DNA from 2 places in the Priestia sp. D51 genome. Region 1 is predicted to be linked to the other one. Evidence: predicted binding sites of a transcription regulator. Region 1 holds the regulator's gene; the other holds the start of a gene.
The links. Region 1 encodes NrdR, which represses ribonucleotide reductase genes. Its sites were predicted from a motif close to AACACNATATATNGTGTT; they were not measured.

Region 1 (15,409 bases):
CGTTCAATTTCAATATTTGAATTAACGATTTTTTTCATTTCTTTTTCAATTCTACCTAAATCTTCAGGAGTAATTGATTCTTCCATATCGATGTCATAGTAAAACCCATTTTCGATAACCGGGCCTACACCTAGCTGTACTTTTACATCTTTGTATAAACGTTTGATTGCTTGAGCCATTAAATGCGCTGTACTATGGCGCATAATTTCAAGCGCTTCAGGAGCATCTTGCGTAATGATTTCAAGACTGCCATCTTGTTCGATTAGCGTACGTAAATCCAGCAGCTCGCCGTTTACTTTACCTGCTAATGCTTTTTTCTTTAATCCCGGGCTAATAGAAGCCGCAATATCTTCTGTTGATGATCCTTTTGGATACTCTTTAACAGCTCCATCAGGAAATGTCATTTTGATTACTTCTGACACAACTTTCCACTCCTTTAACATAACTAATAAACTTTTTGTAAAAACAAAAAACTCGTCCCTTATAAAAAGGGACGAGTTGTGTATACACGCGGTACCACCCTTGTTTCCTCTTCGTATCTTGGATAACCCAAATAACCCGAAGCGGCTCGAGGTTTTATAACGGAAATTCCGTCAGTAATTACTAGAGACGCTGCTCGTTTACTACTGAAGTTTAGAGGTGGTAAGAATATATTCCGTGTTAGGAGATTTTCAGCCTAGATCTCCCTCTCTATAAACCGTAAATATACACTCATGTCCTCATCATAACTTGTGACATATAGCTGTTTTTCAATATGCATTTATTATATTCATTTTCAAAATAGAAATCAACCTTTCACGTTATATTTTGCTTTTGATCAAACGGAAATTCATTTTTTTCGTATAACATCACTTTTTCTTGAAAAATATTTTGAATGGTATAAACAAAATCATGATCATGCTGGTCGCTATACAGATGAATAGCAGCTGGAGATAAACTCAGCAAAGGCGCGATGATAGTTGAGTCTATGTATACTGATTCTTGTTCAGATAGAAAGGCCTCTGCTAGGGCTGCACATTCACGCTCCGGAACATATCTACTGCTTTGGTCGTACAATACAAACTTGTTTTTATTCAAATGCATTACATACACATCGCCTGTAGATGACTGTCTTTCATTAGCTGCTTGACGCAGCTGATGAATAAGAATTTGATAGTCTTGTTCAAGCTTATATTCATCAATCGCCAGCTCAGCATAATAGCGCAGCCGCTCTTGATATTCTTTTAAACGGAATTGGAGAAAAGACTCAAAGGTGAACGTTACATTATGAATGAAGAAGTCTTGAAGAGCCTGGCGGATAAGTAATTCTCTTGGAAGGGAAAATGTTTTTTGCGGAATTTCGCCTCTCTCTCCTTCCATAATCCCCCTCATAATTTGAAGCAGCAAATCTTGTTCTTCCTCTTCTGAATAGAAAAATTGTTCTTTTAATATGTTTACCATCATCTTTTTTTCTTTCTTTTTTAAAATCACGTGCGTTAATACCGGTATCACCATGTCTTGTAAAATGGCCTCTCGATTGTATGTCTCATCAATAACTAAAAGCTGATTATTCACCAACTTCAAGCACTGTGAACCATATGATAAAGCGCTTCGCTTCGCGCATAAAGACTCATATACAATGACTGCGTCTTCTACATATTTAAAGAATATTTTCATTCCTCATAGCCCCCCTTTGGACACGCTTTATTAATGTATATGGGGCAACATGCAAAAAAATGAGCAAGTCGTTACAAGAAATGTAAAACGACCTGCTCATCTATTTCGTTTATTCTCTCCATTCATTTCAACGGGAATGGCTAGAGACTTAATTCGTTCCATGACACGAGCGGCTTTGAGCTCTTCCTGCTCGCCTCGTTGGGTATAAGTCAAATGATGTTGAAGCTCTTTAAAATTTAAATTCGAGCTGAAAAATGTCGGCAAATTTTCTAGCATGCGGAATTGTAAAATGGTTCCGAGCACATCGTCTCGCATCCAGCTCGTTACAGATTCTGCTCCGAGATCATCAAGCATAAGAACCGGTACTTTTTTGACATACTCTATTTTCTCATTGAAGCTTTGATCTTGAAACGAACCTTTTAACTCACGCAAAAACTCCGGGACATACAGAATCGTAGATTTCACTTTCTTTTCGGCTAACGCATTGGCAATTGCTCCAAGAAAATACGTCTTCCCCACACCAAACGAACCGTGTAAATATAAAGCTTTCATTTTCTTATTTGGCTCATATTCTCGCACAAAATCTCTTACTAATTTAATGGCTTCAAATCTTCCCTGCTCAATTTCAATATCAGACATCGTTGCCTGTAAAATTTCTTTGGGCACGTACATACACTGAATAAAAGATTCTTGTTCTTTTCGCTCATCTTCTTGTACTTTTCTAGGACAGCGTTCATACTGTAAATCAATATTACGGCCTTTTACAACCAGCTGAGGGTGATACCCCTTCACCATATTGACACAGCTTTGCAGAGAAGGGCATTTGTCACAGCATTTGCTCTGGTCGATGAATTCATGCATCTTCATCAAGCCTCGGTCGACCATTTGCTCATCTAACTCATGGCGATGCTCTTGCAGAAACGTTTTAACTTCGGGATTAGACAGAATACTGTTTCTTAATGCTTCTAAACGTGCTTTAAAATCCTTTTTGTTCACTAACTGATTTAGTGAATCATTGATAGGCTTCATCTTTTTCACCTCATCTCTATCATACCTGCTTTTTATTCTTTATGCTTTTGTTTTAGCTCTTGATCTAACTGCTTGAGCTCTTCTTGTAGCTTTCGTTTTTCTTCTTCAAATTCATCCGCTTCTTTTGAAGGCTGCTTTTTCTCTTCTTTTTCTTCATCGCTCAACCACTCTGGCACCATTTCTTTACGCACAATTTTTCGTCCGGCCGTTTTTTTATTTTGCTTTGCCTCAGTCCAGTTCTGATATTCTTTCTGTTCATTTTTAGCTAAATTCATGGCATCTTGAACAGTTTGTACCTTTTTGCGCGCCCAGTGTCCAGCAATTTTCTCTACATAGCTCTTAGATAATTTCATATCGGATCTTAGCATAACATAGTAAATCAGAACATTTACTACCCCTGGTGAAAGCTTTTGATTAAACATCACTTCTTCAATCATTTGCAAATCTGCTTTTGATGGCTCTGCCCCCCCTGAAAACTCGATCAATAGCTGTCGAGGAGAGGTGACTTCTAGCTGTTGAATGAGCTGCTCTTCCTTAGTCTGAGGCTGCTTTTCCTGCATGGTACGAAGCATAGGAGGCTGAATTTGTTCGCTTAGATTGGGAAGTGCTTCTCCATTTTCAAATTGGTAAAAGGACTGTGCTGCTTTTCTAAGCAATTCAATATCAACTTGATCATTCTCATTTAGCGAATCGAGCACTACATTTTTCATTTGAAGAGGATCAATGCCGTATAAAAAAGCTAACTTTTCAATCGCTTGTTTTACTTTAGATGTAATTGACCTTTTCGAAATCATTGAATCTGTTAGGCCTGCTAAAAATAAATCAAAATCGAAGGAATCCGGGCTCATCTCAATAGAAGCACGGTTTGAAGAATCTATAAAGTCCGTTTGAGCATCAGGAGAAAATACATCCTTGCTTTCAGACTGAAAACTTGGAGCCAGCTCCGTTGCTTTAACTGATTTAAATACATCGTTAAATGAATGCGTCACATCTTTGAACGATTGATCATCCACGAGTGAATCCGAAAAATAATTTTTTATTTTTTGAAAGATGGATTTTCCTAGTCGGTTATATAAATATACATTTAACACGCCATCGTTAAAGAACTGATGGGGCGTAAGAGGAGGAATGAGCTCATAAATGAACACACGAACATCATCTTCTTCCTTAATATATGTTTTTAACAAACCAATACCTTCTAATTTTAACCGCTCATGGTAAATAGCTTTCAAATTAATTTGCATCATTGACATTAGGTGATGATGCGTAGACTCTTTTCCCCATAAACGATCTTGTTCCAGCTCGCTCCATAGCGTCATATACAAACCAAAACACGTCGTACCCACCAACGGCTGATAGAGCATTGTTAAAATCTTTCGGTCGTATTCCTGCAGTATGCCGCTCGAACGAACAACATAACGATCGACCGGTATCATTTCTTTCCAATGTTGTTCTTTCATGTCGTTCCCTACCTACTTTTAAAGTAATAGAAATGACAAAAAAAGAGCCTAAAGAATACTTCAATAGCTCTTTTACAGTCGTTCCTTCTTAATTAAATCTTTTAATTCATCAATAAATACATTGATGTCTTTAAATTGTCGGTATACCGAAGCAAATCGAACATAAGAGACTTCATCGATAGCAGCTAATCGCTCCATCACCATTTCTCCTACCACATCTGACTGCACCTCTGATGTACCCTGACTGCGCAGCTCTGTTTCAATATCGTGTACGGTATCTTCCAGTTGTTTTAAGCTTACTTGGCGTTTTTCACACGCCTTAATTAACCCTCGAAGGATTTTGTCTTTGCTGAACTCTTCTCTCGCTCCATCTTTTTTTACAACAATTAACGGAAGTTCTTCTACTTTCTCAAAAGTTGTAAAACGATAGTGACACTCTTCGCATTCACGTCTTCTACGAATAGAGCGGCCTTCTTCTACAGGGCGCGAGTCCAGCACTCTCGTTCCATTGTAATGACAGGATGGGCACTTCATATTCTCAGCTCCAATAATAAACCTTGTTTTTCTTTTTATTTTCTCTCATATAAGTTAATTTTCATCTATGTTAGCCGGCTATTCGCCATTTATTATGATTGTCATCATCATTTCCTTTATCAAACACGATGCTATATTAAAGGATTTACTTTATTCCATCTTATAGAAAACAAGGCTTGAATACAAGTAAAGGAAAAGGAATTTCCCCATTTTATTTCCTGAAATTCAAAAATGATAAGGAACTTACGAAGAAAGAGGAATAAGTTTTTGATCAAAGCTCTTATAAAGCGTACGTACAAGTTCTTTGCTAAAACCAAAATCAACTGGCACCACTTTTGACTCTGTTGTAGCAGAAAAATCGATAGCGGTTTCAAGAGGACGTACGCTAATAATGGTAATCACAACAAAAGCTTTTCTTCCTTTTACAACGTTTAAGCTAATTTCTCCTCGCTCTTCATACGCAGCAAGTATCTCTATCCCTTGCATATGCTTCAACATTTCATGAACTTGCCTAAATGCATTCCCAGCCGTTGTTTTGTAATAATGCGTTTTTAGAGTCGGATCTGAATGACGATCGCTTGTTTCTACATGATTAGAAAATAAAGATTTAACTACTTGTACTACCCCCATGTTGTTATCCCCTTTGTTTTTGCATATTAAAAATTTATATACTAAAAAGAGGTGTGTAATACACCTCTTAACTTACGTAATCAATCGACACTATTAAAGTGCATTCGCTTTAGTTTGTTTTACCTGAACAGGACCCATTCCACGTGGTAATTCAATTGTTTCACGTGTCTGTGCACTTAGAGCATCTGCAATATAATCTGCTGCGATTGTAGGATCTAAATGACCACAAGTATAAACATCGATACTTGCATAACCATGCTCTGGGAAGCTGTGAATCGTTAAATGTGATTCTGAAATAATAACAACGCCACTTACACCTTGAGGTGCAAATTTATGGAACGCTACTTCGCGAACTTCCGCACCAGATTTTAAAGCTGCATCAACAAACGTTTTTTCAATATAATCAATATCATTTAACTTATCGAAATCGCATCCCCATAATTCTGAGATGACATGACGACCCATTGTTTCCATAATGATATTTCCCCCTTTAACAATTTTTAATCGTTAAACATGAAGTTCTTTCGCCATATAGCATGTTAACTACCACGGGGGAAAGTTAGTCCAAAGAGGTCCTAACCCTTTAAGTAGCCACATCACCGAAAGGTACACAAGAAGTTCACGAAACATAGTATACTTTGTTTACATTTATTTTGCAATACGTGTTTTGATTTTATTAAAGATTGTTCCCGCAGATAGACCTATACAAATTACCCCTGTATTCTCGTGAGACAGTGTGTAAAAGCTGCTAAACGACTATTCATTTTTTTATTAAAATTGAGGAAAAGAAACACTCCTTTGCATGATTATCTTATTGCTTTTCCCTATTCTTTTGAATAAAAACAAAAAAAACAGGGCGATAGCTCCCTGTTTTTTTAAAAAGCAATCTATAGCTTTCTTAGCTTACTCTTATCTTTGATCCATTACGCATTTCTGCAGCAATATATCTTACCAAATCGACTACGCGCTGAGAGTAGCCCCACTCGTTATCGTACCAAGCTAACACTTTAATTTTATGATCTTCCATTACGATAGTCGATAGTCCATCTACAATCGCTGAATGAGGATTTGTATTAAAGTCAATTGATACGAGTGGTTCCATTGTTAAATTTAAAATATTCTTTAATGGTCCTTCAGCAGCTTTAATGAACGCTAGATTAACATCTTCCATCGTCACAGGTTTCCTTACATCCACAACTAAATCGACAAGCGATACGTTCGGCGTAGGAACGCGCAGCGCCATTCCATGAAGCTTTCCTTTTAAATGAGGAAGAACTAATGAAAGCGCCTTGGCTGCTCCAGTTGTTGTAGGAATAATTGATTGAGCACACGCACGGGCTCTTCGCAAGTCTTTATGCGGGTTATCAATATTCTTTTGATCATTTGTATATGCGTGAACGGTCGTCATTAAACCGTTTTCAATTGTGAACGCTTCGTCTAACACCTTGACAACTGGAGCTAGACAATTTGTCGTACAAGAGGCATTAGAGATAATGTTATGCTGATTCACATCAAACTCTCGTTCGTTTACGCCCATCACAATAGTAATATCTTCTTGTTTACCCGGTGCCGTTAAGACAACTTTTTTAGCACCTGCTTCAATATGTAACTGCGCTTTTTCTCTTGAATTAAATTTCCCTGTTGCTTCAACAACTAAATCAATCCCAAGCTCTTTCCAAGGCAAATTCAGCGGATCGCGTGAATTTAATAGCTGGATTCTTTTACCGTTAACAATTAGCGCATCATCATCACATTTAACATCTCCATTAAATGGTCCGTGTATAGAGTCATATTTGATTAAATGTGCTAATGTTTCTGCTGGATAAGATGCATTTATAGCAATAATATCTAAATTCTCCTCTATAATCGCTGTGCGAAAAACCATTCTTCCTATTCTCCCAAAACCATTAATGGCAATACGTGCTTTCATGGCTATACCCCTCTCTATATGTGTTATACTATTTAACTTTTTATATTTAATAGTATAACATAAATATTTAAAAAGTGAATAATATTAATTTTTTTTAATAAATTATTTTAATTAAGTTTTACTATATGTATATAGCGAGAACAGATATTTAACACATTCTTTTTTAGAAGCTCGTAAATATTCTCAATAAAAAAATCCGAACGAGCTTGATTCTACCTCAAGAATCAAGCTCGTTCGGATTTCCCTTCAGCTAACATACGTTTATCTCAGCCTCTTTAATCTAGCCATAGGGCTAATATACTTAAAAGCTGTTGTTTTGTTTCCTCTACAGGTCCGTTGTTATTGATCACCGCATCGGCTAAGGCTACTTTTTGAATCAAAGGCAGCTGTGCGTGGATACGTGCATAGGCATCTTTCGTCGAGAGATCATTACGAGATTTTAACCTTTCTAGCTGCACAGGCTCATCGACATATACAACCACTACTTTATCGACTAAATGCGTCAAATCACTTTCAAACAGCAGCGGAATATCTAATACCACAGCATCGTATCCTTCCTCGATATACCTTTCCTTTTGAGAAAGCATTTCTTTTCTTACCGCAGGGTGTACAATTGCATTCAACTTTTTACGTTCTTCCTCTTGAGAAAACACAATTCCCCCTAAAGCAGCTCGATTGATCTCCGCATTTTCGTGAAGAATGGCACGACCGAACGTCTCTACGATTTGGTTATATGCTTCTTTTCCTGGTTCGACGACTTCTTTTGCAATGTGGTCAGCATCGATTACTGGAATATTAATATCTCTCAGCATTCCGGTTACCGTACTTTTTCCACTAGCAATTCCGCCCGTTAATCCAATTACAATTGACATTGGCCTCTCCTTTATCGCTTTATTTAAAATCTAAAAATACCTAAAATAATAAGCAGAACTCCCGGTAAAAAGGAAAACATTTTCATCCATGATAAACGTGAAAAAACTTTGCCAAACTGTATGCCCGCACTTAAAAAAAGTGAACTCATAAGAGCTACAGCAATTGCTAAAGCATACGGCGAATAACCTAATAAAGCTGCTCCAAACCCTGCTCCAAATGCATCAAGAGATAATGCAATTCCAAGTATAAATGCTTCAATCCCAGTGATGGAACCTGAATTATCTAAATCTGCTGCCGTTGGTTTTTTCAATACGTTAATGACTAAGCCAATTGACTTAATTTCAATTTTCACTAATGTTTTTTCTTCTTTCACTCGAGATGAATCTGCCGGACAAAAAAACTGGTATAAAATCCACATTCCAAGTAGAACAAGAATACCTCCGCCTACTTTATTTAGTACATCCACTGAAAATAGATGCGTAAGTACCTTTCCTAAAAACATAGAAAACATTAAAGAAAATGCTGAGCAACATGAAATAATAAAAATGGATTTCAGCGGGATTTTCACCTTTCGAAGTCCGTATGTCAGGCCAACGCTAAAGCTGTCAAGACTTACGGCAAAAGCAAGAATAAGTAAAGAAAATGTTATCATGATGAGAGGACTCCTTTCCTTTCTGTCTATACGTAGTATATGAAAGGAGCCCATCCATTGTTATTTTTTAGCCGGCTGACAATTTGGGCAGATATGTGTTCCTCTACCGCCTACAACAAATTTTTCAATTGGGGTACCGCAAATTTTACAGGATTCGCCTTTTCTTCCGTACACGTAAAGCTGCTGCTGAAACATGCCTATTTGCCCCTGTGTGTTTACATACGTGCGAATTGTGCTTCCCCCTTGTTTCACCGCTTCTTGAAGGGTCGCTACAATTTCTTCGTACAATTTTTCATACTCTTCGTCTGTTAATTGGCTGGCCACTCGTTCAGGGTGAATCCCTGCGCGAAATAGTGCTTCATCTACATAAATATTCCCTAGCCCAACCACGACATTTTGATCGAGTAAAACCGGCTTGATTTTTCGAGAGGTTTTGCCGATTCGCATTTTTAACTGACTTGGATTAAATGTTTCGTCAAACGGTTCAGGTCCAAGGCCAATAAGAGGAGGAAACAGATCTTCCTCTCCCTTTTTAAATAAGTGCATGGTACCAAATTTCCTTACATCCCGGTATCGTAATTCTGTTCCGTCGGTGAAGTGAAAAAAGACGTGTACATGCTTATCTGGTTCGTCTGCATTTTCATGGAGAGCATATTTTCCTTCCATACGCAGATGAGAAACCATCGTATAATCATCGAGTACAATTTTCAAAAACTTACCTCTGCGTTCAACATCTCGAATGGTTTGTCCAACAAGCGCGTCACAAAACTGCTCAACTTGCTCAGGACGTTTGATAATATTAGGCCATTTAACGGTTACACGCTCAATGGTCTTACCACTGGCTAATTCAATCAACGTACGTCTGACGGTCTCAACTTCTGGTAATTCTGGCACGTTTGTCACATCCTTTTTCCACTACTTTGCTTCGTACCAAGTCTTTCCGTAAGAATAATCTACTTTCAACGGAACTTCTAGCTCTAAAGCATGCTCCATTACTTCTGGTACGATTTTCTCTAAAATTTTAATTTCTTCTTCTGGGGCTTCAAAAATCAGCTCATCGTGTACTTGAAGCAGCAGCTTAGCCTGAAGATTTTCATCTTTTAAGCGCTTATCCATTTCAATCATTGCTTTTTTAATAATGTCAGCTGCTGTCCCTTGAATAGGCGTATTCATAGCTGTACGCTCAGCGAAGCTGCGGAGGTTAAAGTTTCGGCTCGTGATTTCAGGCAAGTAACGGCGGCGGTGCAAGAGCGTTGTTACGTATCCCTTTTCTTTTGCATCGCGCACAATCGTATCCATATACTCCTGTACACCCGGGAAGCTTTTTAAATAGCGTTCAATAAAAGTAGCCGCTGCTTTTCTTGTAATTCCTAAACTTTGCGATAAACCGTAATCACTGATGCCATAGACGATTCCAAAATTAACTGCTTTAGCCTGACGGCGCATATTCGACGTTACTTCTTCTCTTTCGACGTGGAACACATCCATCGCTGTTTTCGTATGAATATCTAAGTCATGCTTAAACGCATCAATTAGCTTTTCATCATTTGCAATATGAGCCAGTACGCGCAGCTCAATTTGTGAATAATCCGCCGCAAATATTAACCAATCAGGCTGTGAAGGCACGAACGCACCTCTTATTTTTTTACCTTCTTCAAGACGAATCGGGATGTTTTGCAAGTTAGGATCTACTGAGCTTAACCTTCCCGTTTGAGTTAACGTTTGATTAAAGCGGGTATGAACTTTTCCATCGCTTTCATGAATAACCTTTTTTAACCCTTCGATATACGTAGACTGTAATTTTCCTAGCTGACGGTATTGTAAAATCTCTGGGATAATATCATGGGCGCTAGCTAATTGCTCTAATACATCAGCTGATGTGGAATAGCCTGTTTTTGTTTTCTTTATGACTGGAAGCTGCATTTTTTCAAAAAGAACAACTCCTAGCTGCTTTGGTGAATTAATATTGAATTCTTGTCCAGCGTATTCGTAGATTTTCGCTTCAATTTTTTCAAGCTGTTCTCGAAGATCTTCGCCCATTTCATCCAAACGCGCCCGATCAATTTTCACCCCTTGATATTCCATATCGGCAAGGACAATGGCAAGAGGCATTTCAAGCTTTTCAAACAGCTCAAACTGTTCATTTTCAACCAATTCTTTTTCCAACACTTCTTTTAAATAAGCTACGGCGGCGGCTTTTCTTATAACATGCTCAGCTAGCTGAGCAGCTTCCGCAATGCTTCGCTTAGCTCCTTTTCCATACACAGCTTCATCTGATTGCACTTGATGATATCCTTTTAATTTTGCAATTGTCGCTAGGTCATCATTTGCTTCAGCGGGATTTAAGATGTAAGAAGCAATCATTACATCATGTTCAATTCCTTTAATTTCATGCCCCGCCCATTTTAACGATACAATCGTACGTTTTCCATTAAATACCGTCTTTTTTACATCTTCATCTTCTAGCCATGCTGTAAACTTGGAAGATGAAAGAGCTGTGTCTTTATCAATAAAATAGTGGCCGTTTTTGTTGCTGATTCCAAAACCGAGCAGCTGATTGTGATGATAGTTTTCTTCATAACCTTCTACGATCAGAGCTGCTTCGCTTGTTAACATATCATCGTGAACTTCCTGCACTATTTCAAACGTCAGTTCTTCAAAATCTGCTTCCTCTTCTGCTGATTCACCAAATTTAGCAAGCAGAGAATTAAACCCAAGCTCTTTAAATAAAGAGATGACCTTTGAAGATTCAAACCCGTCATATTTCGCATCTTCTACAGATACTTCAAGAGGCGCTTCGCAATAAATAGTTGCAAGCTTTTTACTCATGATGGCTGATTCACGATTATCTTCCAGCTTTTCTTTTAATTTTTTACCGCTGACTTGATCGATAGATTGCAATACATTTTCAACGGTTTCAAACTCTTTTAATAGCTTTAAGGCTGTTTTTTCTCCAACTCCAGGCACACCTGGGATATTATCTGAGCTGTCTCCCATAAGACCCTTCATATCAATGATTTGCGCAGCCGTGATTCCATATTTTTCATCAATGGCTGCAGGCGTATAGGAATCCACATCCGTAATTCCTTTTCTCGTAATATCTACGGTTACATGCTCTGACACAAGCTGAAGTAAATCTTTATCACCGGAAATGACTTTCACGGCCATTCCTTTTTGTTCTGCTTGTTTTGAAAGTGTACCGATAATATCATCTGCTTCGTACTCAGGCAGTTCATAGCGCTTAATTCCATATGCATCTAATAACTCACGAATAAAGGGAAACTGCTCTGAAAGTTCAGGAGGCGTCTTTTGTCTGCCTCCTTTATACTCTGTAAATGTTTTGTGACGAAACGTTGTTTTCCCTGCATCAAAAGCCACCAGTAAATGCGTTGGCTTCTCTTCCTCTAAAATACGTGTCAGCATTGTAGTAAAGCCGTATATGGCATTTGTATGTATTCCTTTATCATTGTTTAAAAGCGGCAAAGCAAAAAATGCACGGTAGGCAATACTATTCCCGTCAATTAATACTAGTTTTTGTGTCATTCATGTTCCTCCATTTCGCTCTCTTCTTATCTTACCTTTATTTTAGCAAACAATAAGCTTTAAGGACAAAAAGTACTCTTGAATTCAACGTTTTATTTTCATATGGTGATAAGATCTATACATCATAAAATAAAAAACACCGCCTGGTTATTTTAGGCGGTGTAGCATGTGAATGGATAGAAATTGTCAAAAAGAATCGGCGAAAATAGCACGGTTAAAGCTATTTTCGCCTTACATATTGGCTCCTTGGATGAAGGGGTTTCCATGAAAAATTGTATCAATTAATTATTAAGCTACATTAAATAAATTGTAAAAGGAACGTAAACATTTTACATCTGCGGCAAATACTTGTGCAGCTTCACCGAAAAAGTTGTCCCTTTATTGACTTCACTTTTCACTTCAATTTCCCCTTTATGAGCTTCAACAAGATGTTTAACAATTGCTAATCCAAGACCTGTTCCTCCGGAATTGCGGCTTCTTGCTTTATCTACTCTGTAAAAACGCTCAAAAATACGTGAAATTTCATCAGAATCAATACCGATACCTGTATCTTGAACATGAACCGTAATCGTTTCTTCTTCCTCTTCAAGCGAAACGTGAACGGTTCCTCCAGGCATTGTATACATGAGTGCATTGCCAATTAAGTTAACGAACACTTGCATAAGGCGCTGACTGTCACCATCAATCCACGCTTCTTCAGGAAGCGTATCTAACGTTAGAGTGATTTCTTTTTCATTCGCTCGGTTCGATAGCACTGTTATGACCTCATAGAGAAGGGTATTCAAATCTACTGAATGAATGCTTAGTTTAAAACCTTGCTGTTCAACTTTAGATAAATCCAAAAGATCTTGAATCAAGCTCTCCATGCGCTGGCTTTCCGTTAGAATAATAGATAGAAACTGCTCTCGCAGCTTTGGATCTTCCATGGCACCGTCTAACAATGTCTCACTAAACCCTTTAATGGACGTAATAGGCGTTTTTAGTTCATGAGACACATTCGCTACAAAGTCACGGCGCACTTGTTCTAGTTTTTTCAGCTCGGTAATATCATGGAAAACAAGCACAATGCCTTTCCATTCATCGTTTAAGCCAATAATCGGCGCTCCATAAACATCAAAATATCTTCGTTCAATATTTAAAGGCAAAACGACTTGTTTTCGAACCTTTACTTCGGTCATAAATATTTTTTCCACAAGTTTAATGATTTCTTTGTGCTCAAATACCTCATAATACAAGTGATAAAGGAAGTCGTCCGGATGTATATGAAACTGCTCTTTATAAGCTCGGTTCACTAAGTTTATATAGCCTCGACTATCGATAAGAAGCATACCGCTTCCCATATTTTCAATTAGGGTGCGCAGCCTGTCCTGCTGCATTTCTTGATTAGTGATAGACTCTTGCAGATTACGAGCAAGTGCGTTAATAGACTGACTCAGCATCCCTGTTTCATCTACATAATCTTCATATGTACGAGCTTTATAATTCCCTTTTGCAAGTTCCATAGCCACCTTGGTTGCCGATTCAATAGGACGGGTATAGCGCCCCATAATCTTTACACCTAAGAGTAAAATCACAATCAAAGCTAGACCTAAGCTTCCAATAAGAAGCCCCCAGATTTGCTGATTTACTTGTTTTAATGAATCAAACGATGTACTCAAAACAACAAATCCCTCTTGCTTACCTTCTATAATAAGCGGGATACCATAGTAATATAAGTCGTAATCTTCTTTAATTTGATCAAAGCTTTTTTTGCTGTTTAACTGCTTTTTTAATACTTGTTGGATTACAATACTTTTTTCGATTCTTTGCTGCTTGCTACCTGGATTTGAGTCAACTAATATTTTTCCATCTTTTTGAACGACAGTCGTTCGTACACTTAGCGAATGACTGATTTGATCAACTTTAGATTTTAAAGCAGGACTTGTGATGCCTTCTTCACTAATGTACATTTCCACAAGCTTTGCTTCTTTTTCCATTCGCTCTTGAAACGTTTGAAAATAAAAGTTTTTAAACAACTGCCCCAGCAGCAGGCCAAGACCTACTAATACAATAATAATAAGTACTAATAGAGCCAAAAGTAGCCTTGAACGAAATTTATTCATCTACCTTTGGTTCCTCCAGCTTATATCCTAATCCTCTAATCGTTTTTATATAAACCGGTTTTCGCGTATTATGTTCAATTTTCTCACGCAGATGGCTGATGTGCACATCTACAATTCGCGTATCTCCGGCAAAATCATAATTCCACACTGCACTCAGCAGCTGATCACGAGTTAATACCCGTCCTTTGTATTTTGCCAAATATAATAATAACTCGAATTCTTTCGGAGTAAGCTCAAGCTGCTCTTGATTAAAGTAGGCCTCATAATGATCTGGAAGAATTTTTAAATCACCAATCATGATGCGTTCGCCATCTTCCTCCTGTTCATTTTCCTGAGCAATAATTTGTGTTCTGCGTAAAATGGCTTTTACACGGGCTACTACTTCTCGAGGACTAAATGGTTTCGTCATGTAGTCATCTGCGCCAAGTTCTAGCCCTAATACCTTGTCAAACTCATCGTCTTTTGCAGTTAACATTAAAATAGGCGTCATCACTTTTTGCTGACGAAGCTTTTTACAAACTTCAATTCCATCCATTTTAGGAAGCATCAAGTCTAACACAATTAAATCAGGTTTTCCTTCTAATGCCTTGTTGTATCCTTCTTCCCCGTCTTCAGCTGTTTCTACTGTAAAGCCAGCTTGTTGTAAATTATATTGTAATAATGTTGAAATTGATTGTTCATCATCTACGACTAATAATTTCTTACTCATATTAACGATATAAGCCTCCATCTAGTTAAATTAAACCGCAGCTTCACCCAAATGATATTATTTTCTATTTATCTTCTCTTATCATACAATGTTTTAGCCTCGTTCTCCAATACATTTCAACATTTTCAGAAAATATGGCTAAAGAGCTTCTTCTATATTTATCAATATTTAGGGCGTTTTAAAAATTTTCAAAGTCATGTGTCTCTACTGATGGAAGTCTAAGCGGCGGATACACAAGAAACCGAGCCGTTACTACACTCTCTTTTTGTTCATTGACCGCTTCTACTTCAA
Region 2 (15,409 bases), 270 kb from region 1:
TCATCGTTTTGCAAAGAGCGTTTTTTAGCAGAAAATAATTCTTCGAAATAGTCTTTATTGCCGAGATGGCCAGGCTTTAAAAGAGAGACTAAGTTGAAAATTTCTTCAATTCGATTTTGAATCGGTGTTGCGGTTAGCAACAGACAAAATTTCTTTTTTAGACTTTGCACAAATTCATAGTTTTTTGTTTTGTTGTTTTTAAGTTTATGAGCTTCATCAATGATGATGAGGTCGTAGTCTTGTTCTAGCACAATTTCTCGATGAGGAGAACGTTTTGCTGTATCAATTGAAGACACAACGATGTCACACTGATCCCACACATATGATTTCCTTTGAGGGACTGCGGGAATATAAAATTTTTGATTCAATTCCATGGCCCACTGTGAAACAAGCGAAGCTGGAACTAAAATGAGAACTTTTTTAACAAGTCCGCGAATCATATATTCCTTCAAAATTAACCCTGCTTCAATAGTTTTCCCCAGTCCTACTTCATCTGCTAAAATGGCTTTCCCATTCATTGTTTCAACTACTTGTTTGGCTACTTCGAGCTGATGAGGAAGCGGCGTTAAATCGGCTAGATGTTTTGGGCTTTGTAGTCCTTCAAATTCTGAGATAAGCGTTTGGTCTTCTATTTCATAGGCAAGTTTATACAAATCCCATGCTGACCAAGGGCCGTCTTGCTCCAATTTAGTTGAGAAGGCTGCTTCCCATGTTTCATCGATGTTTAATTTCACTTTCATGATAAAAATGCTCCTTTGTAAAAAATTTTTATTGAACAAATGATAAGAATCAGGTAGGATAAAAATATATTTAGAAAATTTGAAAAAGAAAATAGATTAGCACTTTACAAATGATTGTGTGAATAAAGATAGATACATCTTTCAGTAGTATGCCCAACTTTACCAACTTTATAGAAGCGAATGACGACACGGGGAGAGACTACTTGAATGTAGCGCCGAAGGAGCAAGCAATAAAATTGTGAATCTCTCAGGCAAAAAGACTCTTGTTTGACGCAGCTCTGGAGAGTGTCTATGCGTTTATAGACCACCCACGAGGCAAACCTATTCGTTTATAGGTAAACTTTCAGGTGAAAAGGACAGAGACTTCCTACTAAATACAGTAGGGGGTTTTCTGTCCTTTTTTGTTTGGATACATAGTGATCCCCACACTATTTGAAAACTCCCCGTTATGAAAAGTTTCACGTGAAAAAGAGGAGGACATAAATATGACAACAGAATTACACAAAACGCCGCTTTATGATATCTATCAAAAATATGGTGCCAAAACAATTGATTTTGGAGGATGGGCTCTTCCCGTTCAATTTTCTTCTATTAAAGAAGAGCATGAAGCTGTACGTACAAAGGCAGGTCTTTTTGATGTCTCTCATATGGGAGAAATTCTTGTGACAGGAGCTGATAGCTTAGCTTTTCTTCAGCATACGATGACAAATGACGTTTCTACCCTTGTAGATGGAAAAGCGCAGTATACGGCTATGTGTTATGAAGACGGAGGCACGGTAGATGATTTGCTGATTTACAAAAAAGCAGATCAAGAGTATTTGCTGGTCGTAAACGCTGCTAATATTCAAAAAGACTATGAGTGGCTTGTGTCTCACAAACAAGGAGATGTAACGCTCGTTAATCAATCTGATGAAACTGCGCAGCTAGCATTACAAGGTCCTTTAGCAGAAAAAGTTTTACAAACGTTAACGAATGAAAATTTAGCTTCATTAAAGCCATTTACATTTGCTGATGATGTAGAAGTAGCGAATGTAAATGCTCTCGTTTCACGTACTGGATATACCGGAGAAGATGGTTTTGAAATTTATTGTTCTTCAGCTGACGCCTCTCACTTGTGGACGGCTATTTTAGAAGCAGGAAGTGAGGAAGGTGTGTTGCCTTGCGGACTAGGCGCTCGCGATACGCTTCGTTTTGAAGCTACTTTGGCTTTATATGGCCAAGAGCTTTCAAAAGATATTACGCCCATTGAAGCTCGAATTGGATTTGCAGTAAAGACGAACAAAGACAGCTTTATTGGAAAAGAAGTGTTAAAAGAACAGCGTGAAAGCGGGGCACCTCGTAAGCTGGTAGGAATTGAAATGATTGATAAAGGTATACCAAGACACGGTTACGAAGTATTTGCAGGTGAAGAACAAATTGGATTTGTGACAACAGGTACACAGTCACCGACATTAAAGAAAAACATCGGTTTAGCGCTATTATCAGCAGAGTATACAGAGCTTGGTCAAGAAGTGGAAGTGCAGGTTCGGAAAAAACGCTTAAAAGCAAAAGTGGTTTCAACACCTTTTTATAAACGTTCAAAGTAAGCTTTTGGGAGGAATTTAACATGTTACATCGCTATTTACCAATGACAGAACAAGATCAGCAGCAAATGTTAGCAGCAATTGGTGTTTCGTCTGTTGATGATTTATTTTCAGATATTCCGCAGCGCGTTCGTTTTCAAGGAGAATACAATATTAAAAAAGCGGCTTCAGAGCCTCAGCTTTTAAAAGAATTAAATAATATGGCTGCAAAAAATGCTCATTTGAAAGAATATTCTTCTTTTTTAGGAGCGGGAGTTTATGATCATTACATGCCGGTTATTGTTGATCATGTTATTTCTCGTTCGGAATTTTATACGGCCTATACTCCGTATCAGCCAGAAATTTCTCAAGGAGAACTTCAGGCCATCTTTGAATTCCAAACAATGATTTGTGAGTTAACGGGGATGGACGTGGCCAATTCTTCTATGTATGACGGAGGAACTGCTTTAGCAGAAGCCGCTATGCTCAGTGCGGGTCAAACAAAAAAGAAAAAAGTACTTGTCTCTGCGGCTGTTCACCCTGAGTCAAAAGATGTGTTAAAAACGTATGCGAAGGGTCAATACATTGAAGTGGTAGAAATCCCTGCAGCAGACGGCGTAACAGATATGATTGCATTAGAAAAAGAGATGGGAAGTGACGTGGCAGCTGTTATTGTCCAGTATCCAAATTTCTACGGACAAATCGAGCCGTTAAAAGAAATTGAAGAAATGACTCATCAAGAAAAATGTATGTTTGTGGTTTCAAGCAATCCTTTATCATTAGGTTTACTTACGCCTCCTGGAGAATTCGGAGCGGACATCGTCATTGGAGATGCACAGCCATTTGGTATTCCAAGTCAATTTGGAGGCCCGCACTGCGGATACTTTGCAACTACGTCTAAGCTTATGCGAAAAATTCCAGGACGATTAGTAGGGCAAACGGTGGATGAAAACGGTAAGCGAGGGTTTGTTTTAACCCTTCAAGCGCGTGAGCAGCATATACGCCGTGATAAAGCGACGTCTAACATTTGTTCAAATCAAGCGTTAAATGCTTTAGCAGCATCAGTTGCCATGACAGCTTTAGGCAAGCAAGGTGTAAAAGAAATGGCGCTGCAAAACTTATCAAAAACGCATTATGCATATGAAGCGTTAAAGGCAAAAGGGGTAAATGTAGCATTTGAAGGACCGTTTTTTAACGAACTAGTCGTGAAGCTTCCTGTTTCGGTAACAGAAGCAAACAATCATTTATTAGCATCAAAAATAATTGGCGGTTATGATCTTAGCCGTGATAACCAAGCACTTGAAAATCACATGCTGCTTGCTTTTACAGAACTCCGTACAAAAGAGGAAATTGACCAACTTGTAAATGAATTGGGGGATCTTCATGCTTAATCAAAATCAATCACTTATTTTTGAAAGCAGTAAAGAAGGGCGAATCGGCTATTCATTGCCGGAGTTAGATGTTCCGCAAGTAAATGCTGAAGAGCTGCTTGGAAAAGCGTATGTCCGTACCGAAGCTCCTGAGCTTCCTGAAGTATCAGAACTTGATATTATGCGTCATTACACCGCGCTTTCAAAACGAAATCACGGAGTGGACTCAGGGTTTTATCCGCTTGGTTCATGTACGATGAAATATAATCCAAAAGTGAATGAACAAGCAGCACGGATTGCTGGGTTAGCGCATATTCATCCGCTTCAAGATGAGCAAACGGTTCAAGGTGCTCTCGAACTTTTATATGATTTACAAGAGCATTTAACAGAAATTACGGGAATGGATGAAGTAACACTTCAGCCAGCAGCAGGTGCTCATGGCGAGTGGACCGGGCTTATGATGATTCGTGCCTATCATGAAGCAAATGGTGAGACGCAGCGAACAAAAGTCATTGTTCCAGACTCAGCTCACGGAACGAACCCTGCTTCGGCAACAGTTGCGGGATTTGAAACGGTAACGGTAAAATCAAATGAACATGGTTTAGTGGACTTAGAGGATTTACGCCGCGTAGTGGGAGAAGATACAGCCGCTTTAATGTTAACAAACCCAAATACGCTGGGGTTATTTGAAGAAGATATTTTAGAAATGGCTGAAATTGTTCACGCAGCAGGTGGAAAACTTTATTATGATGGTGCAAATTTAAACGCAGTATTAAGCAAAGCTCGTCCTGGAGATATGGGATTTGACGTTGTTCATTTAAATCTTCATAAAACCTTTACAGGTCCTCATGGAGGCGGCGGTCCTGGTTCTGGTCCGGTAGGGGTAAAAGCAGATTTAATTCCGTATCTGCCTAAACCAGTGCTTGTGAAAACAGAACAAGGCTATCACTTTGACTATAACCGTCCTCAGTCAATTGGACGCGTAAAGCCGTTTTACGGCAACTTCGGTATCAACGTTCGCGCTTATACGTATATTCGTTCAATGGGTCCAGACGGCTTAAAAGCCGTAACGGAAAACGCTGTGCTAAATGCCAACTATATGATGCGTCGTTTAGCAGAACACTATGAGCTGCCGTTTGACCGTCACTGTAAGCACGAATTTGTTTTATCAGGAAAACGTCAGAAAAAGCTTGGCGTGCGCACATTGGATATCGCGAAACGACTGCTTGATTTTGGCTATCATCCGCCGACTATCTACTTTCCTCTTATCGTAGAAGAGTGCATGATGATCGAACCAACGGAAACGGAGTCGAAAGAAACGCTAGATGCGTTTATCGATGCGATGATTCAAATTGCAAAAGAAGCAGAAGAGACGCCTGAACTCGTACAGGAAGCTCCGCATACAACGGTTGTGAAGCGCCTTGACGAAACGCTGGCAGCGAGAAAACCAGTTCTTCGCTATCAGAAAGAACAGGCTGTTCAAAACGTCTAACAAAAAACCTCGCCCAAAGGCGAGGTTTTTCTATATACATACCATTATTTTTTCTTTTTTACTTTACCGTTCCACATTTTGAAGCCGCCTTTTAAATCATAGATTTCTTGAACACCGTGGCGACGAAGCATTTGTGCTGCACGTCCTGTGCGCATTCCGCTTTGACAATAGATGTACACAGGCTGATCTGGACGAAATTCTTTAATGCGCATACGGAACTGTGAAAGAGGAATATTTCGTGCGCCTAAAATATGTCCGTTTTCGAATTCATTCGGTTCGCGAATATCAATTAGCTGTGCCTTGCGGTAGCCGCTGCGGAATTCTTCTTCAGTTAACGTTTTCATAATGCGACGTTGGATAAAGAACATAACGACAGAGTATATGATGATTACTCCAAGTAAAATGAGTACTGCTGTAATTGGTGACATGCTGATTCTTCCTTTCTTCGACAAAATCCATACTCTTATTATATAAGTGAATGAAATTAGAAGTAAAGCGATTTTGCCTTGAATCTAGCGGATTTCTTCCCCAAAATGAAAAAACTACCACATTTGAATTCGCAGTTTTATGTTGCTCTTTGCTTTTCCTTAGCTCAATCTTTTGGTAGACTAAAAAACGGATTTATTTTTTATATTACATATAGCTGAGGATGAGGTAGATGAAAGCAAAGTGGAGATTTATTGATTCCAACAACCGTTCGCCTTATTACAATATGGCGTTAGATGAAGCGTTATTAGAATGGCATAGTAAAGGGGAAATTCCACCTACGATTCGTTTTTACGGATGGAACCCTCCAACGCTGTCAATCGGTTATTTTCAAAAAGCTGAAAAAGAAATTAACTTTGATAAAGTAAAAGAATTAGGATTAGGCTTTGTGAGACGTCCAACGGGCGGCAGGGGCGTGCTTCATGATGAAGAGCTTACTTACAGCGTCATTGTATCTGAAGAGTATCCTAATATGCCTAAGACAGTTACAGAGGCATATCGCGTCATCTCTGAAGGTTTACTGGAAGGATTTCGTTCGTTAGGGCTCGAGGCTTATTTTGCTATTCCTCGTTCAGAAGAAGAAAAAAATAGCTTAAAAAACCCTCGTTCATCTGTATGTTTTGATGCTCCTTCTTGGTATGAACTTGTTGTAGAGGGCCGCAAAATTGCTGGAAGTGCCCAAACTAGACAAAAAGGAGTTATTCTACAGCACGGCTCTATTCTGTTAGAGATTGATGAAGATAAATTATTCAGCGTGTTTAATTATCCAAATGACCGCGTGAAAGAAAGAATGCAGCGCGCATTTCGTTCTAAAGCGGTAGCCATCAATGCAATTGCGGGTCGCAAAATTTCTATCGAAGAAGCAAAAGAAGCGTTTTATAAAGGATTTGCTTCTGCTCTTGATATCGATTTAGAACCGTATATACTATCTGAAGAAGAGGAAGCATATGTAGAAGAACTAGCGCGCACAAAGTACGGATCGGATGAATGGAACTTTAAGCGCTAAACGAATGCGGATGGTAAATAGATAAAAGTGCAACTTCTTATAAGTTGCACTTTTTATTGGAATTTTTAGAAACAATGCTTGGCTAATAGAATACATAGGGAAGAAAAGTCAAACACTTTTTTTACGAAAAAAAAAATATTTCACTTGACACCCTTCTATATGTAGATGTTTGGAGAAGTGTCAAATACTATATATTGAATTCGTCCAAGCCGTGTGGTAAGTTATTGATAGTTGATTGAAAAACTCTATTTCCTTTAAAAGGAAATAGAGTTAATAAATTTATAGATGTTCGATAGGTAAGGAGTTGTGAGAATGACTGTTTTGTTAAATCAAAAAGTGAATATGAATGTTGAAAAGCTCAATTCAGATATTGAACGCTTTCCGCAAGTACATCCGATTACACCGGATATGAAGTTGACTCATAAAGGTGTTTCAAGATTGGTAATGTTAGACCGCTATGCGTTTAAAGATACGGAAAAATTAACGTTATCAGAAGGAGATTTTGTTGTTCTAACTGTAAAAGAAGACCCAAAATTTCCAGCACGAGGACTTGGCTATGTGGAAAGCATTAATTTTGAGCAAAAAACCGCTGTTGTCAAGGTAGAAGATGAGTTTAGAGGAGCTTTATCACCTGAAGAAGCAGAAAATGGGTTAATTACTCGTTCTTTAGATGTCATTGAAAAACCTCTAGAGGTCTTCTATGAGCAAATTGCAAAACGTAATGCAACAGGCTTAGCTTCTGTGGAAAAAACAGAAGAAAAGCGCAAAGAGTGGTTTGAAAAGTTCTATCAAGAGCTTGTTCAGCTAAACTTTGTACCAGCTGGCCGCGTTCTTTACGGTGCAGGTGCTGACACGGATGTAACGTACTTTAACTGTTACGTAATGCCTTATGTAAAAGATTCACGTGAAGGTATTTCAGAACACCGCAAACAAGTAATGGAAATCATGAGCCGCGGAGGCGGTGTTGGAACGAATGGTTCAACTCTTCGCCCGCGCAACACGCTGGCTCGCGGTGTAAACGGCAAATCATCTGGTTCGGTTTCATGGTTAGATGATATTGCTAAACTGACGCATCTTGTTGAGCAAGGTGGGTCGCGTCGTGGGGCACAAATGATCATGCTTGCCGACTGGCATCCTGACATTGTAGAGTTTATTATTTCTAAAATGCAAAACCCTCGCATTTTACGTTTCTTAATTGAAAACACAAATGACGAAATGATTAAAAAGCACGCGCAAGATAAATTGAAGTTCACGCCGCTAACAGAGTCTGAAGAAGCAATGTACCAAGGAATCATTAACTATAAACAAATTCCTGGTCTTGGTGGATTTAATGAAAAAATCATTAAAGATGCAGAAGAAAAGCTGCAAACTGGCGGAACGTACAGCGTTCATAACTCAGAGTTTTTAACAGGAGCAAACATTTCTGTATGCTTAACAAAAGATTTTATGGATGCTGTTGAAAACGACGGTGAATACGAACTTCGCTTCCCAGACGTAGAAAGCTATTCAAAAGAAGAAATGGCTAACTACAATGAAAACTGGCACGAAGTAGGCGACGTGCGCGAGTGGGCAAAACAAGGAAACAAAGTTCGTACGTACCGTACTATCCGTGCAAAAGAGCTATGGAACTTAATTAATATTTGTGCAACGTACTCAGCTGAACCAGGCATTTTCTTCTTCGACAATGCCAATGACATGACAAATGCTCAAGCATATGGTCAGCACGTTGTTGCAACGAATCCATGTGGTGAACAACCACTTGCACCATTCTCTGTTTGTAACTTAGCTGCTGTTAACTTAGCGCAAATGGCAGATAAAGAAACAAAAACAGTTAACTTTGAAAAGCTACGTCAAACGGTTGAAACGGGCGTTAGAATGCAAGATAACGTTATTGATGCAACTCCTTATTTCTTAGAAGAAAACCAAAAGCAAGCGCTTGGCGAACGCCGCGTTGGTCTTGGTGTAATGGGTCTTCACGATCTTCTTATTTATTGTGAAACAGAATACGGCTCTGACAAAGGCAATGAGTTAGTAGATAAAGTGTTTGAAACAATTGCAACGACGGCTTACCGCGCGTCTGTAGAGCTTGGAAAAGAAAAAGGAAGCTTCCCGTTCTTAGTGGGCGAAACAGATGCTGAAACGGCTTCTTTACGTGAAGCATTCACAAATACAGGCTTCATGAAAAAAATGCCTGAAGATATTCGTGGAAACATTAAAGATCACGGTATCCGAAACTCGCATTTATTAACAGTAGCGCCAACAGGCAGTACTGGAACGATGGTTGGAGTATCAACGGGTCTTGAACCTTATTTCTCATTCTCATACTTCCGAAGCGGCCGTTTAGGTAAATTTATTGAAGTAAAAGCTGATATCGTTCAAGAGTATTTAGATCAGCATCCAGAAGCAGATCCAAACAATCTTCCTGAATGGTTCATTTCAGCTATGGAACTTGCACCACAAGCTCACGCGGACGTGCAATGTGTGATTCAGCGCTGGATTGATAGCTCAATTAGTAAAACAGTAAACGCTCCTCGTGGTTACACGGTAGAGCAAGTTCAAAAAGTGTACGAGCGTCTGTATAAAGGCGGAGCAAAAGGCGGTACGGTGTACGTAGACGGAAGCCGTGATGCACAAGTCTTAACGCTAAAAGCAGAAGAAAATACGTTTGATGAAGAAATTGAAGCGCCAAAAGAAGAAACAAAACCACACGTTGTGTTAGTTGATACAATTAATGAAATTCGTTCAACTGATGTAACAATCGGTTCTGAAGTAGGTAATACGTGTCCGGTTTGCCGTCAAGGAACGGTAGAGGAAATGGGCGGATGCAACACATGTACAAACTGTGGTGCACAGCTGAAATGCGGCCTTTAATTTTTAATCATGATTGACTAGTAAAAGCTGACTCAAGTGAGTCGGCTTTTATTATGTATGAAAATGGGGCATAAATAAGAAGCGGGAGAACGGTTCTTGTATTTGTATAAGCATTGTAGTATGATTTTAATTGAATGTCTTTTATCCAGTTTTATCTTATGACATCGCTTTATTTACACGTTTTTTTCACATAGATTATCAAACATGAACACGATATCACTATAAGAAACAGACATTTATGACTTATTATTAGCAATACATAATATTAATTGGGGGAGATTTCATGCCTACACCGAGTATGGAAGATTATATTGAACAAATATATATGCTAATTGAAGATAAAGGATACGCTCGAGTGTCTGATATTGCTGATGCATTGGCGGTTCACCCCTCATCTGTAACAAAGATGGTTCAAAAACTAGACAAAGATGAGTACTTAATTTATGAAAAATATCGAGGCCTTGTTTTAACAGCTAAGGGACAGAAGATTGGAAAACGTCTTGTTTATCGCCACGAGCTCTTAGAGCAGCTATTGCGAATCATTGGCGTGGATGAGAAGAATATTTATGATGACGTAGAAGGAATTGAACATCATTTAAGCTGGAATTCCATTGATCGAATTGGGGACTTGGTTCAATACTTTGAAGAAAATCATAACCGTATTCAAGATCTTCGCAATGTACAGAAACGAAATGAAGAAGAGCAAAAATTATAAGGAAAAAGCAGCGGCCAATAGCGTCACTGCTTTTTTTCTTTTTATCATAACTTGTTGCTGAGTCGACTACAAATGTAGAGTAGGTAGTTTGGAGGAGAGGCTGTGTACGTCGACGGAGTATTTTCAGGTGGCGGTATTAAAGGGCTTGCACTGATTGGTGCGTTACAAGCTCTAGAAGAAAAAGGCTTTATTTTTCGGCGGTTAGCGGGAACGAGTGCGGGTTCCATTATTTGTGCATTTGTAGCAGCTGGTTATACAAGTGAAGAAATCGTTGAAATGATGAATGAAATTGAGTTATCTTCTTTCCTAGATCAAAGAATGTCCTTTTTACCATCGAGCTTGACAAAATGGCTGTTTTTATATTGGAAAATGGGATTATATAAAGGAGAAAGGCTTGAAAAGTGGATTGCTGAGAAGTTGCGGAGCAGAGGAATTCGTACATTTGCTGATTTGCCTGATCAGTCGCTGCGTATTATTGCGTCAGATTTGACCAACAGTACGATGCTTGTTCTTCCAGATGATTTGCCTAAATATCACATTGATCCGAATCGTTTTTCTGTAGCAAGAGCCGTTCGGATGAGCTGCAGCATTCCATATTTTTTTGAGCCGGTTAAATTAAAATCTACTCCAAGCAGTTTAATAGTCGACGGGGGAGTGTTAAGCAACTTTCCAATTTTTTTATTTGATGATGATAAAAGTTTGAAGAAACGACCGGTAATTGGTGTGAAGCTGAGTCCGAAGGACGAAGAGAGAGAACGGAATAAAATTAAAAATGCCGTTGGTTTATTCAGTGCGCTTTTTGAGACGATGAAAGATGCGCACGATGCAAGACATATTTCAAAACGTCACGAGAAAAATATTATCTTTTTACCTGTTAATCAAGTTTTTGCGACAGAATTTACCCTCACAGAAGAACGGAAGGAAGAGCTGATTGCGTTTGGCAAAAAGCGTACAAGGGCATTTTTGAAAAAATGGTGCTATTAAAAAAACAAGGAGGCTTTTCTCCTTGTTTTTTTAAAAGAATGCTCTATTTTTCTTTTTTCCTTTTTTACCTTCGATGACGGTCAAGTGTGAGTTGTTTTTCTTTTTCTTTAGCGGTTTCGTTGATTTGGATACCGGGCGCTTATTTGAGCTTCGGTACGTATGCATATCAACTTTGTTGCTTCCTCGCTCTTTTTCTTTTTGACGCAGTTTCGATTGCTTTACTGCGCGCACATAGCCTCTATCTTGACCTTTTGTCTGAGAAGGGCGGAGAATAAACCGATAAACTAAGTAAAACAAAATGATAAACAGAAAAATATAACCTGCTTGACGTAATAAAACAGCTGGATCTGTAATCAACGTAAATGCAAAGCCAATGACTCCTAACCCGATTAGACCATATACAAGTGGTTTCACGAATGGACGTCTCATTTTGTTCACCTCCTAAAATAGTAAAAAAAGAAAGCAAAACGGTGTGGATTAGACAACTTGTTCGTCAGTGGTAGAAGAAAGTTCATTTTCAACGCGTAAAAGTTCTTTAAATGAAGCAATCGCAACTTCAACTTGATCATCTTTTGGTTCTTTGGTTGTTAAAAGCTGAAGCCATAAACCGGGATAACCTAAAAAGCGAAGAAGAGGGACATGACGAACTTTATTGGTTAACTGTAACACTTCAAATGATAAACCAAGGACAACTGGAATTAATGCAAGGCGATCCACAATTCGTAACCAAAGAGGATCCGTTGGAACTAGTAGGTAGACAAACATTCCTACAACTACGGTAAAGAGGATAAAGCTACTTCCGCAGCGATAATGAAGTCGAGATTGTGCTTGAACGGCTTCTACCGTAAGTTCAGCATTGTTTTCATATGCATTAATGACCTTGTGTTCTGCTCCATGATATTGAAACACCCGTTTAATAAGTGGCGTTTGTGAAATCACATAAATATAGCCAAGGAGCAATAATAGTTTAAATACTCCTTCAATAAAAACTTGAGCTACACTTGAAGTGAAAACAGGACGTGTCAATTGTGCTAAAAACACAGGAATCAATGTAAATAGTACTTTCCCGAAAAGAAAGGATATTACACCAATAGTTGCAACGCCAAATATTAAAGATAGTTTTGATTCTTTTTTCTTTTTTTGTTGTTCTGCTGCTACTTGAGCATCATCTTCTGGATTCACGTCATAGCGTTCAGAGGAAAAGTTCAAGTGCTGCGTACCGTTTGCACTGGCTTCAACAATAGCAGCAATTCCTCGTAAAAAAGGAATTTTTTTTAAAGCAGTGAGTACGGAATTTGATTTTCTTTTTGAATGAAAATAATCAATAGATTGATCTTTGCGGCGAATAGCCGTCACCATCATACGTTTGCCACCGAACATGACACCTTCTATAACGGCTTGACCACCATACGCAGGTTTTTGTAATTTAGACATTTCAGGCACCAACCTAACTTAACTAGACTAGACTTCTTAGTATTTTATATTCTACAGCAAAATCAAATAAACCTCTAGGCGGATGCATGTTATCTAGTTTAGCCAATATTTTTCATCTCCACACCCTTCATATGAATTTTTTTCCTTTCATTTATAAAATTTGTTTATGAAACTCTGTGTGAAGTAGTTTTAAAATGTCTCTGCGATATCAGGCGCCCTTCTTGCGTATAGGAAGAGTAATAAACGTAAAAACTTAGAAATGAGTCGGTAGGAAATGAGAAAAAAGTTCATACTACATCAAGAGGTGATTAATATGTCAGAACCTAAAGAACAGCATGAAAAAAAACAGGATAACCAACCTACGCATAAACAGGAAATATCTTTTTTATTTAAAGCCATCTTTATTTCCTTTTTTGGAGGGGTTTTCTGGAGCTTTATTGGCTATTTAAATTATCTGTTTAGCTTTAGTGTTATCAATCCAAATATGCTTTTAGATCCATGGGCATTAGGTGATTGGAAGGATAAAGGAATAGGTGTTATCGTCAGTATTTTTCTCATAGGGGTATTATCTATTGTTGTCGGGTTGTTATACTACGTCCTATTAAAGAAGTTTAAAACAATTTGGATAGGTTTTGCTTACGGCTTATTATGGTGGGCAATCGTATTCGTTGTTTTGAATCCGCTCTTTCCTAACTTGAAAACAATTGGAGAGCTTCCAGCTAACACAATTATTTCATCCCTCTGTATTTATATTTTATATGGTGTATTCATCGGATATTCCATTTCTTTTGAAGCGGCAGAGCTTCAAACAAAAGACGAATCTACAGATTTTCAAACGGCGAATAAGTAGTGTGAATGTTCCAACGTATGCTAATATATTCTATATAATGATTTAAAAAGAAAAATAAAGTGTAGATTCACACAAGTGAGCTGCATAAAGGGTTCGTAGTAGGGGAGAGTGTTGAAATAAGATGAATAAGATTTTAGTAATAAACGGTCCTAATTTAAACCGTTTAGGCGTACGCGAACCAGCGGTATATGGGACAGATAATCTTCAAAATCTTGAAGAGAAGCTTCAGCGAGCAGGCAGAGACCATGGGGTAGAAGTTGAGTGCGTACAGTCTAATCACGAAGGTGTAATTATCGACTGGATTCACGAAGCGGATGAGAAGTTTGATGGGATTATGATCAATCCTGGTGCTTTTACTCACTACAGTTATGCCATTCGAGATGCGATTGCCAGTATATCTGTTCCTGTTATTGAAGTGCATATTTCGAACGTACATAAGCGTGAAGAGTTTCGCCACCATTCGGTGACGGCACCTGTTACGCATGGTCAAATTGTCGGGTTAGGTTTATACGGATACGAGCTTGCTCTGCAGGCACTTTTACAATTAAGGGGGAAATAAAATGAAAATCGAAAAACTACGCGAACAGTTTTCAAAGTTGAATGTAGACGGTGTTGTCGTTACAAGTGAATATAACAGACGCTATATGACCAATTTTACAGGATCTGCTGGTGTCGTTATCATTTCTGAAGACAAAGCGGCATTTGTAACAGATTTTCGTTATGTTGAACAAGCAACTAGTCAAACAGAAGGTTTTGATATCGTTCAGCACAAGGGTCCTATTGTAGAAGAAGTAGCGAATGTAGTGAAACAATTTGGAATTAAAAAGCTTGGTTTTGAACAGAATTATGTTACATATGGACAGCATCAATTATTTGATAAGCATATCGGAGCGGAACTTGTTCCAATCTCGCACGCAATCGAAAACTTACGCTTGATAAAGAGTGACTCAGAGATTAAGATATTAAAGGAAGCTGCAAAAATAGCAGATGCAGCATATGAACATATTTTAACCTTTGTTCGTCCTGGTTTAACAGAGCTTCAAGTATCGAATGAACTGGAGTTCTTTATGAGAAAACAAGGCGCAACATCTTCATCTTTTGATACAATTGTTGCTTCAGGGCATCGCGGGGCTTTACCGCATGGTGTTGCTTCTGACAAAGTAATTGAAAAAGGCGAACTTGTAACGCTTGATTTTGGCGCATACTATAATGGTTACTGTTCAGATATCACACGAACATTTGCCGTCGGTGAAGTAAGTGATAAGCTAAAAGAAATTTATAATGTCGTACTGCAAGCAGAGCTTAACGGAATGAACGGTATCAAAGCAGGTATGACGGGTAAAGAAGCAGATGCGCTAACGCGTGATTATATTACAGAACACGGATACGGCCAGTATTTTGGACATTCGACCGGTCACGGCGTAGGGTTAGAAGTACATGAAGGCCCATCGCTTTCTGTGAAATCTACAGATGTACTGCAGCCAGGTATGATTGTAACCGTTGAACCAGGTATTTACATACCAGACTTAGGGGGCGTTCGTATTGAAGATGATACGGTCGTCACAGCAGAAGGTAATGAGGCATTATCGCACTCATCAAAAGAGTTCATTATTTTATAAAATGTAGGAGGATTTCTTCATGATTTCAGTAAATGATTTTCGTACAGGTTTGACAGTAGAAGTAGACGGGGGTATTTGGCGTGTAATGGATTTCCAACACGTAAAGCCTGGTAAAGGCGCTGCATTCGTTCGCTCAAAACTACGTAACCTTCGTACAGGAGCTGTGCAAGAAAAAACGTTCCGTGCAGGTGAAAAGGTAGGAAAAGCTCAAATTGATAATCGTAAAATGCAATATCTATATGCAAGCGGCGATCAGCACGTATTCATGGACAACCAGTCT

Region 2: the regulator NrdR is predicted to act here: its motif matches at 6,840-6,857, upstream of ACNHOZ_RS02220 (vitamin B12-dependent ribonucleotide reductase).

What each region holds. Positions count from the first base shown of each region.
Region 1 is NZ_JBLTIR010000001.1:139,413-154,821, reverse strand. Features, by position in the region: gene thrS (threonine--tRNA ligase) at 1-443, opposite strand, end outside; T-box leader at 487-735, opposite strand; gene ytxC (sporulation protein YtxC) at 796-1,656, opposite strand; gene dnaI (primosomal protein DnaI) at 1,753-2,685, opposite strand; gene ACNHOZ_RS00830 (replication initiation and membrane attachment family protein) at 2,718-4,145, opposite strand; gene nrdR (transcriptional regulator NrdR) at 4,218-4,679, opposite strand; gene ACNHOZ_RS00820 (hypothetical protein) at 4,923-5,309, opposite strand; gene speD (adenosylmethionine decarboxylase) at 5,403-5,783, opposite strand; gene ACNHOZ_RS00810 (glyceraldehyde-3-phosphate dehydrogenase) at 6,208-7,239, opposite strand; gene coaE (dephospho-CoA kinase) at 7,515-8,111, opposite strand; gene ytaF (sporulation membrane protein YtaF) at 8,135-8,764, opposite strand; gene mutM (DNA-formamidopyrimidine glycosylase) at 8,825-9,658, opposite strand; gene polA (DNA polymerase I) at 9,680-12,307, opposite strand; gene pnpS (two-component system histidine kinase PnpS) at 12,637-14,409, opposite strand; gene ACNHOZ_RS00780 (response regulator transcription factor) at 14,402-15,118, opposite strand; gene ACNHOZ_RS00775 (MaoC family dehydratase) at 15,297-15,409, opposite strand, start outside.
Region 2 is NZ_JBLTIR010000001.1:406,990-422,398, forward strand. Features, by position in the region: gene ACNHOZ_RS02190 (DEAD/DEAH box helicase) at 1-740, opposite strand, end outside; glycine riboswitch at 921-1,013, shown strand; gene gcvT (glycine cleavage system aminomethyltransferase GcvT) at 1,226-2,326, shown strand; gene gcvPA (aminomethyl-transferring glycine dehydrogenase subunit GcvPA) at 2,347-3,693, shown strand; gene gcvPB (aminomethyl-transferring glycine dehydrogenase subunit GcvPB) at 3,686-5,164, shown strand; gene ACNHOZ_RS02210 (rhodanese-like domain-containing protein) at 5,209-5,592, opposite strand; gene ACNHOZ_RS02215 (lipoate--protein ligase family protein) at 5,823-6,656, shown strand; gene ACNHOZ_RS02220 (vitamin B12-dependent ribonucleotide reductase) at 6,969-9,527, shown strand; gene mntR (transcriptional regulator MntR) at 9,811-10,242, shown strand; gene ACNHOZ_RS02230 (patatin-like phospholipase family protein) at 10,345-11,226, shown strand; gene ACNHOZ_RS02235 (SA1362 family protein) at 11,257-11,655, opposite strand; gene ACNHOZ_RS02240 (DUF1385 domain-containing protein) at 11,704-12,660, opposite strand; gene ACNHOZ_RS02245 (YqhR family membrane protein) at 12,974-13,510, shown strand; gene aroQ (type II 3-dehydroquinate dehydratase) at 13,632-14,069, shown strand; gene ACNHOZ_RS02255 (M24 family metallopeptidase) at 14,071-15,129, shown strand; gene efp (elongation factor P) at 15,149-15,409, shown strand, end outside.